DNA from 2 places in the Thiomicrospira aerophila AL3 genome. Region 2 is predicted to be linked to the other one. Evidence: predicted binding sites of a transcription regulator. Region 2 holds the regulator's gene; the other holds the start of a gene.
The links. The regulator PhoB, encoded in region 2, activates phosphate uptake and scavenging genes when phosphate is short. The targets are predictions, from matches to a motif close to GNNTGTCATAAAACTGTCANAT.

Region 1 (5,355 bases), 730 kb from region 2:
GGTATGACTGCATTTTTGATTGTATTGGCTCTAAAAGCCCGCAGTGAGTTAGGCAATGACCATGTGGATGGCCTACACCGCGCCCATGATGAGCAGGAGACTAAATAATGATGCAATTGACCGCTTTTCCGGTATTACTGCCATTAGTCGCTGGCTTTATTCTGTTATTTGCGCGTATGGGCGGCTTAAAGCTCCAACGCGCCCTTAACCTGCTTATTACGATTGGCCTCATTTTTGTCAGCATTGAAATGCTCAAAGTCGCCAATACCGGCGCGATAGAGGTCTATTTATCGGGTAACTGGATCGCCCCTTTTGGTATCGTATTTGTACTCGATCGCCTGTCGGCTCTGATGATATTTATAACCGCCATTCTGGCCCTTGGCTCACTTTGGTATGCGATTGCGACCAATTACGATGCCAAAGGCAGCCACTTCCATGTGCTGTTCCAGCTGCAAGTATTTGGTTTAAATGGCGCCTTTATGACCGGGGACTTGTTTAACCTGTTCGTCTTCTTCGAAGTGATGCTATTGGCTTCTTATGGCTTACTGCTACACGGTGGCGGACGCTTACGTACCAAAGCCGGCTTGCACTATGTAGTCATCAACATGATTGGTGCCACGTTATTTTTGTTTGCGGTCGGTGCGCTCTATGGTGCGACGGGAACCTTAAATATCGCAGATATGGCGGTGAAGATTGCAGAAGCGCCCGCTGAAAATCGTGCGCTGATTGCGGCAGCAGGCCTGCTACTGCTCGTGGTGTTCGGGATTAAAGCGGCAATGTTCCCACTCTATTTGTGGCTTCCTACCGCTTATGCAAATACCTCGGCACCGGTGGCCGCCCTGTTTGCCATCATGACCAAGGTGGGTATCTACTCGATTATCCGTGCACATGGCACCATATTCGGTGATGATGCCGGCGATTTAGCCTTCTACTATGCACCTTGGGTGTTAGGCTTGGGGATTATCACCTTGGCACTCGCTGCGTTAGGTGTATTAGCTGCGCGCGGCTTACGCGAGCAGGTTGCCTATTTGGTGCTGGCGTCTGTGGCAACCCTGCTAATCGGGGTAGGTATTGCGACACCAGCGGCGATTTCTGCCACCATTTACTACATGGTTCACTCCACACTCATTGCAGGTGGCATGTTCCTACTCGCTGATGTGATTGCACGTGGACGTGGTGATACCGATGATCGTTTCGAGTCATCGCCCATTATGGCAAATGGGGTCATGATCGGGAGTGCCTTTATGTTTGGCGCCATTGCCATGACCGGCATGCCGCCACTATCAGGCTTCTTTGGCAAAATGCTCATTCTTGGCGCGGCCATGGATCATGCATGGTTAGCCGCGATTTTTGCGGTGGTCTTGATTGCCAGCTTATTAAGCATTGTCGCTATGGCGCGCTCTGGCTCCTTGTTGTTTTACCGCACACAACCGAGTGAACAAGCCCCTGGTGAGCCATTGAATAAATCCGCTTTTGTGGCCGTAGCAGCTCTATTTGCGACCGCACCGATTATGATTATATTTGCTCACCCGATTACGGCCTACACGGATCTAGTCGCTGCCCAGGTATTTGATGCGGCCAGTTATATTGATGCAGTCTTAAGTACCCCTGCCACGGAGAGAAAATGATGCTTAAACGAGTCCTACCTCATCCGATTTTATCGTTTATATTGTGGTTAGCATGGCTGCTCCTTAACAACAGCTTTGACCCTGGCCACATGGTATTAGGCGCTATTTTAGCCATCTTCATTCCTTGGTTTACGGCGGCTTTTTGGCCAGAGAAAATCAAGGTACAAAAACCCGCTACCTTAGCCAAGTTTTTTGCCGTCGTGCTTTGGGATATTATGGTAGCTAACTTTGCCGTAGCCAAATTGATCTTAGGCCGCAATGACAAATTGCAACCCGGCTTTTTTGAAGTGCCGCTCGATATTACGACGCCCATTGGGATAAGTATTTTAGCGAATACCATTTCATTGACCCCAGGAACGGTGTCCTGCGACCTGTCACCGGATCAGACCAAATTAATTATTCACGCATTGCACATTGATGATCAAGCGCAGATGATTGCCGACATCAAGCAGCGTTATGAGCGTCCATTGAAAGAGGTATTTGCCCCATGCTAGACATTGTCATTCCAATTGCCTTTGCCATGGTCAGTGTGGCACTGTTCTTGAGTTTATACCGGGTCATTATTGGCCCCGAGTTACCTGACCGCATCTTAGCGCTGGATACGCTGTATATTAATTCGATTGCCCTCTTAATTCTGCTAGGCCTGCACCTGGGCAGTGCGCTCTATTTTGAAGCGGCGCTGCTGATTGCGGTAATGGGATTTGTAGGCACCGTTGCGCTCAGCAAATATTTGCTGCGCGGTGACATCATGGAATAAGGACCGACTATGTTAGAGTTTATTTTATCGTTATTAATTTTAATCGGAGCCTTCTTTACACTCGTTGGCTCGATTGGCCTGTACAAGCTGCCGGATTTTTATATGCGCTTACACGGCCCCACCAAAGCGACTACGCTCGGTGTCGGTGCAATTTTGATTGCCTCCGCGGTATTTTTTACCGTGCGTGGTGAGGGAATCAGTTTGCACGAACTCTTAGTAACAGTGTTCTTATTCATCACCGCACCCGTCAGCGCGCACTTGATGGCCAAAGCGGCGTTACACATCAAAACCAAACGCCTTGAGCGCACGCAATCGAGCTTAAGCCAAGAGTAATACTAAGCGATAACCCTCTATTGACGCTAAAGCATCACATCCTGCTTTGGCGTCACAAATCTTTCCTCTAGCTGCCATCTGCCTGTCACATTCACCCCCTAGACTGACGCTTATTCTTTTGAGATTAAGGTCATGATGCTAACACCTGCCCTACCCGAATGGTTACAAACTCACCACGAAGACGCAGACACCAAATCTGCCCCCATCAAAGTACGCAGCATTTGGATTTCTGACATTCATCTTGGCTCCAAGGGTGCAAAAGCCACACAGCTCAGTGAATTTTTAAAACGTTATGACTGCGATCACCTCTACTTAGTTGGCGACATCATTGATGCCTGGCGGATGAAAAAAACCAATTTCTGGCCACAAGACCACACTAACGTGATTCGTCGCATTCTAACGCGCGCTAAACGCGGCACCAAAGTGGTTTATATAACCGGTAACCACGATGATGTGTTACGTCGCTATTCAGGCATTAACTTTGGCAATATTCAACTGGCTGATGAATGGCAGCACACGACCGTTAAAGGTGAAAAGCTATGGATTATTCATGGTGACCAGTTTGACGGCGTAGTGCAATGTCATCGCTGGCTAGCCTTGTTAGGCGATTGGGCCTACGAATGGATGTTAACCGTGAATCGTTGGTTTAATAACCTTCGTCATCGCATGGGTTTTGGCTACTGGTCGCTTTCTGCCTATTTAAAGCATCGCGTTAAACGCGCGGTTAATTTCATCAGTGATTTTGAAGAGGCGGTTGCGAAAGCCGCGGCACAAAAAAAGGTAAACGGAGTGGTCTGCGGCCATATTCATCATGCTGAAATAAGACCCTTTGCAAATAACATCACCTATTATAACTGTGGCGATTGGGTTGAATCACTGACCGCGCTGGTTGAGCTAGATGACGGTGAACTGAAGCTGCTTAAATGGGCGGATATTCAGCCCAATCTGGCCCCCTTCTCTAATGATAAGGAAGCAGCATAATGACCCTTCCTATTGCTATTAAACGCCGTATCGCGTTGGTCACCGACGCTTGGCAACCCCAAGTCAACGGTGTTGTGACGACACTAACGCAACTGGTCAATGAACTTCGCCAGCAAGGACATGAGGTGCGCGTTTTTCATCCTTACGACTACCAAACCCTGCCTATGCCCAGCTACCCATCAATTCCATTAGTGTGGTGGGCTAAAGACTTCCGCAGACAGCTTATTGAATGGCAACCCGATCACTTGCATATTGCCACCGAAGGCCCATTGGGATGGCGAGCGCGTTCGCTAGCACGCAAGCAGGCCTGGCCCTTTACCACCGCCTATCACACCAAATACCCTGAATACGTCTATGCCCGTACCAGGCTGCCACTAAAATTGATGTATAGCTTGTTAAGACAATTTCATGCCCCGGCACAAACTACCTTTGCGCCGTCAGATCATCTGATCACTGAGCTAGAACAGCGCGGCTTTAAACACTTAAAACGCTTAAGTCGTGGCGTCGATCAAACGCACTTTCACCCCAAAAAGCGCCAAGAGCTTCCCTATCTAAGACCGATTTATCTGTACGTAGGGCGCATTGCGACTGAAAAAAATCTCGCCTCTTTTTTACGCCTAACCCTCCCAGGCACACAAATCGTGGTCGGTGATGGCCCTGACCGTGAGTATTTAAGCAACCGCTATCCCAAAGCCATATTTGTGGGTGAAAAATTTGGTGAAGAACTCGCCCAATACTACGCCAGCGCTGATGTATTCGTCTTTCCTTCTAAAACAGATACCTTTGGACTCGTCAATATCGAGGCGATGGCTTCTGGGACACCCGTAGCCGCCTATCCGGTCACCGGCCCAATTGATATTGTGCAAAATGGGGTAAATGGTTATCTCGATGACAATCTGTTTGAAGCAATTACCGAAGCCTTATCGGTTAAACGCCAGAAAGTGCGCGCTAGCGTGGAATCCTTTCAATGGAATAGTGTGACCCAAGATTTTTTAGCTAACTTGGCACTGATTAAACATCACCCAAGCCCATTGAATCAAGCTACAGCCCAAGCAACTAACCAAGCCAGCCCAGTTGCGTTATCAAAAGAAAACTGAGCAGGCCTGGGGATAACTGCTAAAATAAACTTTTTTCAATTTAGCCTGCCCTATTTTCATGAACTCAGCTCAACTTATTCTTATTGATAAACGCAACCAACCGCTTAAAGACTATATCGTAGCGGTTGCTGCCTCGGATGGTTTAGACATTAAAGGCGTCCAAGTTATTGCCTCACCTGCCAAAGGTGAAAAAGCCTTACTAACGGCTGGTTTGCGCATCCCCCCTCTCGAAGACTTTGATTTTGATACGCAGAAAATAGCGCAACACACTCTTGATCAACTATTAATCAACGAAGAAGTGTTAAGTTGTGACAGCTTTATTGCGCAGGCAAGTCAAGACGAAAGTATCTGTGACAATCTGCGTAAATCCAAACACAAACTGGCCTTGGCCATTGAAGCCTTAATCAGTGAGTTTACGCAATCCAGTGTCACTGATTTGATTCGTGATAACCGTAATGATGCGCTGTACAAACTCAAACAGCAGGCCAAAGAACTGAAGAACAAAACCATTCTGTGCCTTGATATTGAAGCAACGGATATTTCAACCAATCCTGAAGCC
Region 2 (5,355 bases):
CGAAGGCGGCTTGGCCTTGGGTGCAACTAAGTTAGAAGTGATTTTGAGGATTATCTTACCCATGACAACACCCGCCATTATGACCGGTTTGATTTTAGCCATCGCGCGTGCTGCGGGTGAAGTGGCGCCATTGATGCTGGTTGGGGTCGTGAAGTTAGTGTCGGAGTTACCAGTGAATACGAATCCACCGTTCGTACATTTGGATCAGAAGTTTATGCACCTAGGCTTCCATATTTATGATACCGGCTTCCAAAGCCCGAACGTTGAGGCTGCACAGCCACTAGTCTATGCCACTTCCTTGTTGTTGGTATTGGTCATCGTGAGCTTAAACTTGGGCGCGATTATGATCCGCAACCGCTTACGTGAAAAATATAAATCACTCGAACATTAATTGACAGAATTTAGGTTAGAAGGAAAAAGTTATGAGTCAGAACATTAGTGTAAATACGGGGCGTGATCACCGCAATATGAATCTTGCGGAAGAGAAAATCGCGATCCAGGTTAAAAATTGGGATTTGTATTATGGCAATTCTCAGGCCTTAAAGAATGTCACCATGGATATTCCTGAAAAGCGCGTAACCGCGTTTATCGGGCCATCAGGTTGTGGTAAGTCAACTTTACTGCGTTGCTTTAACCGTATGAACGATTTGATTGATATCGTTCGTGTCGATGGCAAGATGTATATTCATGGCCAGGATATGTATGCCAAAGAATTAGATGTGGCTGAAATTCGTCGCCGAATTGGTATGGTATTCCAAAAACCAAACCCCTTCCCAAAAAGTATCTATGAAAACGTCGCCTATGGTTTGCGTTTGCAGGGTGTCAACAATAAATCGACCCTTGATGATACCGTTGAGTGGGCGTTGCAAGGCGCGGGCTTGTGGAAAGAGGTTAAAGACCGTCTAAATGAAAATGCCTTGGGTATGTCGGGTGGTCAACAGCAGCGTTTGTGTATTGCGCGCGCGATTGCAATTCAGCCTGAGGTGATGTTACTAGACGAACCCACTTCAGCCTTAGACCCCATTTCAACTTTGGCAATTGAAGAATTGATTTTTGAATTGAAAAAAGACTTCACCATTCTGATTGTGACCCACAACATGCAACAAGCGGCTCGTGTGTCGGATTACACCGCGTTTATGTATATGGGTGAGCTGATTGAATATACCGATACGGATGGTTTATTTACCAACCCACAGGTTAAACGCACAGAAGATTATATTACAGGCCGTTACGGTTAAAAGAAGGGTAGTCGAAATGGAAAAACAAGAATTTGGTTCACATGTATCTGGTTCATTTAACCGTGCGCTTGAAGAGTTATTTAATCAAGTATTAGAAATGGGTGGTTTAGTAGAGCGTCAGTTGGCTAGCGCCATTCATGCTGTGCAAAACTACGACATAAATGAAGCAAAAGAGGTCATAAATCTTGATAAGTTGGTCAACCAACAAGAAATTGAAATTGACCGTTTAAGTGTGCGTCTATTAGCGCGTCAGCAACCGACCGCCTCTGATTTACGTTTGGTTATTGCGGCCATTCGCTTAGGTGTCGATTTAGAGCGCATGGGTGACGAGGTGGTTAAGATTGCCAATATGGTTGTGCATATCGCTGAAATGGATGATGGGCGTTGCCAAGGCTTAAATGGTTATAAGCAATTGATTGAAATTGCTTCACGTGCTACCGAGATGTTACAAAAAGCCTTGAATGCGTTTGTGCGTTTAGATATCAAAGGTTGCGGCAGCATTATTGAGGAAGAAGAGCGTGTGGACGAACTCTTTAAAGTGACGACTGATGAAGTCATGGCGCTGTTTAAAGATTCGGATGTCGATGTGGTATGTTTGTTCGAATTGATTTATGCTTTACGGGCAAGTGAGCGCATTACCGATCATGCTCGAAATATGGCTGAAACCATCATTTATTTGGTGAATGGTCAGGAAATGCGTAATATTGACCCGAATCGTTTAGCTGAATTTTTAGAAAATATTAGTTAATCGATGACCATGATGAGAGACTTTATGCCCCCTGCCAAAATACTTGTCGTAGAAGACGAATCCGCCATTCGTGATATGTTGCACTTTACCTTAAGTTCAGCAGGCTATGATGTGGTTTTGGCTGCTAATGCTGAACAGGGTTGGCAGAAAATTCAAGATGACGCACCGGATTTGCTTATTCTGGATTGGATGTTACCCGGTATTAGTGGGGTAAAGCTTGCGCAACGTATTCGACAGGATGAGAAAACGCGTAGTTTACCGATTGTGATGTTAACAGCGCGCGGTGAAGAAACCGATCAAGTGATGGGTTTTGATGCGGGCGCTGATGATTATGTAGTCAAGCCGTTTTCTCCTCGTGCTTTAGTCGCGCGTATTCGTGCCTTGTTTCGTCGTCAGGATCCAGAAACTCAAACCACAGAAGTGTTGCAACTAGGTGAGTTGAGAATGGATTTGGCCAGTTATCGTTTTTGGGCGAAGGAGCAGGAGGTCCGCATGGGACCGACTGAGTTTAAGCTGATGCAGTTTTTTATGCAGCATCCTAATCGGGTCTATTCGCGGGGCCAACTATTGGATCAGGTCTGGGGGCAACAAGTGGTGGTTGAAGAGCGCACAGTCGATGTGCATATTCGCCGCTTACGCAAATTGCTTGAACCGCTACAATGTGAAGATTATATCCATACTATTCGTGGTGCCGGTTACCGTTTTTCGGAACCCGACCCACGCGCTGCTGATTAATGTTGAGCAATCATTATGCTTGGCATTAAGCCACTCTTTGACTTATCAAAACGCTTACGCTTCCATGAAGAAGTAATTGGCATTGCGGTGCTTATTTTTTTAGCGACGATTGCCGGCTTAATTACCCAAGCCTGGGGCTGGTCTTTTTTATTGATTTTTTTGTTATATGTGTTGCGCAATATGTTTTATTTTGCGCGTTTTTTACGCATGGTGAAAAGTGCTGACTTGGAAGCCCACCAAGTGCCTTTTGGGGTTTGGGGTGATATTTTTGATAGTTATTTTGAAAAATCTTTTCAAGAAAAGCGTCAAATCAAGCGCTTAAAGTCGGAAACGGATCAAGTTCAACAGGCGATGAACCTCCTGCCTGATGCGCATATTTCGTTATCTAAAAATTTTAAAATTGAATGGATTAATCATGGTGCCGAAGCCTTGCTTGGATTAAATCAAAGCGATGTTGGGCAGTTGATTACCAACTTACTGCGTCAGCCGGAGATTATTGCTTATTTTGAAGCGGGTGAGTTTGATCAAACGGTCGAGTTCTATCAAACCCATCAAAGCACGCAGCGCTTGAGTGCGTCGATGGTGCCTTACTTTCAGCATCATTTCTTATTTATTGTGCGCGATATTACTGCAGCCCATAACCTGGCACAGGTCCGTCGTGATTTTGTAGCCAATGCGTCACATGAGTTACGCACACCCTTAACCGTGTTGAGCGGCTATTTAGAGTTAATGCAAGATGATCATGAGCGTTTACCGGTATTGTGGCAAAACCCGGTAGAGCAGATGAATAGTCAGGCACAGCGGATGCAAAATATCATCAATGATTTACTAACCTTGTCTGCAATTGAAGCAGATAGTTATAAAACCCCACCTGATTTGGTCGATATGCAAGAAGTCCTCACTGTTCTTGAGCAGGATATGCATCTACTGAGTCAAAATGAGCATCAGATTAAGTTTGAGATAGCGACCCATAAAAACCTGTTTGGCTTGGTGGAACCTCTACGCAGTGTGTTTGTAAATTTGGCCACTAATGCAGTTCGTTACACACCGCCGGGCGGCAAAATTACTGTACGTTGGCTTGAAAATGAGCAACATCAACTCGTGTTTGAAGTTCAGGATACGGGCATTGGTATTTCCCGTGAGGATATTCCTCGTCTAACTGAACGCTTTTACCGCGTCGATACCGCTCGTTCACGTAGTTCAGGCGGCACCGGGCTTGGCTTGGCAATTGTTAAACACATTATCGAACGTCATCATGCCAAGCTCGATATTCAAAGTCGTTTAAAAGTGGGTTCTACTTTCCGCGTTATTTTTCCCGCTGCCATGACGCGTGATCCCGTCATGCATCACGTCGTTGCGCAATTGTCATAAAACTGTCAAATCTTGTTCATTAAGCTGTTACCTTGCAACACCATACTATGCAGGAAGTTTAAATTCACTTAACTCTCCTAAGGAGCTTTAAATTATGCTACGTCGTAAACTTTTAGCCGCTATGGGCTTTGCTGCTGCTACATTAACACTACAACCAGCTATCGCAGCTGTTGATCCAACCTTGCCAAATTATGAGCGTACCTCGGGTATTTCGGGTTCATTAAGCTCAGTGGGTTCTGATACCCTTAACAACCTAATGACTAAATGGGCTGAAGAATTCAACCGTTTGTACCCTAACGTAAACGTACAGATTCAAGGCGCGGGTTCTTCAACTGCACCGACTGCCTTGACTGAAGGTGTATCTCAGTTTGGTCCAATGAGCCGTGCGATGCGTGCTGGCGAAATCGCTGCTTTTGAAGCACGTTATGGTTATGCGCCAACAGAAATCGGTGTGGCCATTGATGCGTTAGCGGTATTTGTTCATAAGGATAACCCGATCGAAGGATTAACTTTGCCACAGGTTGATGCATTGTTCTCATCAACTCGTGCTTGTGGTGCGCGTCAAGATGCGACTTCTTGGGGTGATGTGGGTCTAACCGGTGAATGGGCGAATCGTCCAGTACAGCTTTACGGCCGTAACTCAGTATCAGGTACCTATGGTTACTTCAAAAATATCGCGCTTTGCCGTGGTGACTTCAAGAACTCTGTAAACGAACAGCCAGGTTCTGCTTCTGTAGTACAGGGTGTATCTGCCTCTATTAACGGTATTGGTTATTCAGGTGTTGGTTACCTAACCTCAAGCGTACGTTCAGTGCCTTTAGCGCGTGCTGAAGGTGAGCCTTTCTATGAGTCATCACCAGAAAACGCGGCAAACGGTAACTTCCCATTAGCACGTCTATTGTACGTTTATGTGAACAATCCACCTTCACAGGCTATGGAGCCAGCGGTTAAAGAATTTATGACTATGGTTCTTTCTCAGCAAGGTCAGCAGGTTGTACTAGATAGTGGTTATGTACCATTACCACGTTCAGCTGCAGAGCGCGAGTTACGTAAACTAGATTAATTTGTTGTGAAAACACAGATTAATTGATTTAAAAGCCCAGCCTTGTGCTGGGTTTTTTTATGCTTGAGGAGTTTTTAGCATGATTAATATTGAGCGCACCCTAGTGAGTCATTATCCGCAGTTGCTGGCGCAACCGGGCGCCAAATGGCTCATTAAACTACTGCGTGCCATTACCCACGAAGATGAAATTAATGAGTTTA

Region 1: a site for PhoB is predicted at 2,788-2,809, ahead of THIAE_RS09190 (UDP-2,3-diacylglucosamine diphosphatase). Genes of this name have one in related genera too.

The regions. Positions count from the first base shown of each region.
Region 1 covers NZ_CP007030.1:1,890,878-1,896,232, forward strand. Annotated here, with positions in the region: gene THIAE_RS09165 (Na+/H+ antiporter subunit C) at 1-108, shown strand, start outside; gene THIAE_RS09170 (monovalent cation/H+ antiporter subunit D) at 108-1,628, shown strand; gene THIAE_RS09175 (Na+/H+ antiporter subunit E) at 1,625-2,122, shown strand; gene THIAE_RS09180 (K+/H+ antiporter subunit F) at 2,116-2,385, shown strand; gene THIAE_RS09185 (Na+/H+ antiporter subunit G) at 2,395-2,718, shown strand; gene THIAE_RS09190 (UDP-2,3-diacylglucosamine diphosphatase) at 2,851-3,699, shown strand; gene THIAE_RS09195 (glycosyltransferase family 4 protein) at 3,699-4,796, shown strand; gene THIAE_RS09200 (3'-5' exonuclease) at 4,855-5,355, shown strand, end outside.
Region 2 covers NZ_CP007030.1:457,886-463,240, forward strand. Annotated here, with positions in the region: gene pstA (phosphate ABC transporter permease PstA) at 1-391, shown strand, start outside; gene pstB (phosphate ABC transporter ATP-binding protein PstB) at 423-1,238, shown strand; gene phoU (phosphate signaling complex protein PhoU) at 1,255-1,986, shown strand; gene phoB (phosphate regulon transcriptional regulator PhoB) at 2,011-2,721, shown strand; gene phoR (phosphate regulon sensor histidine kinase PhoR) at 2,737-4,092, shown strand; gene THIAE_RS02215 (PstS family phosphate ABC transporter substrate-binding protein) at 4,187-5,155, shown strand; gene THIAE_RS02220 (GNAT family N-acyltransferase) at 5,235-5,355, shown strand, end outside.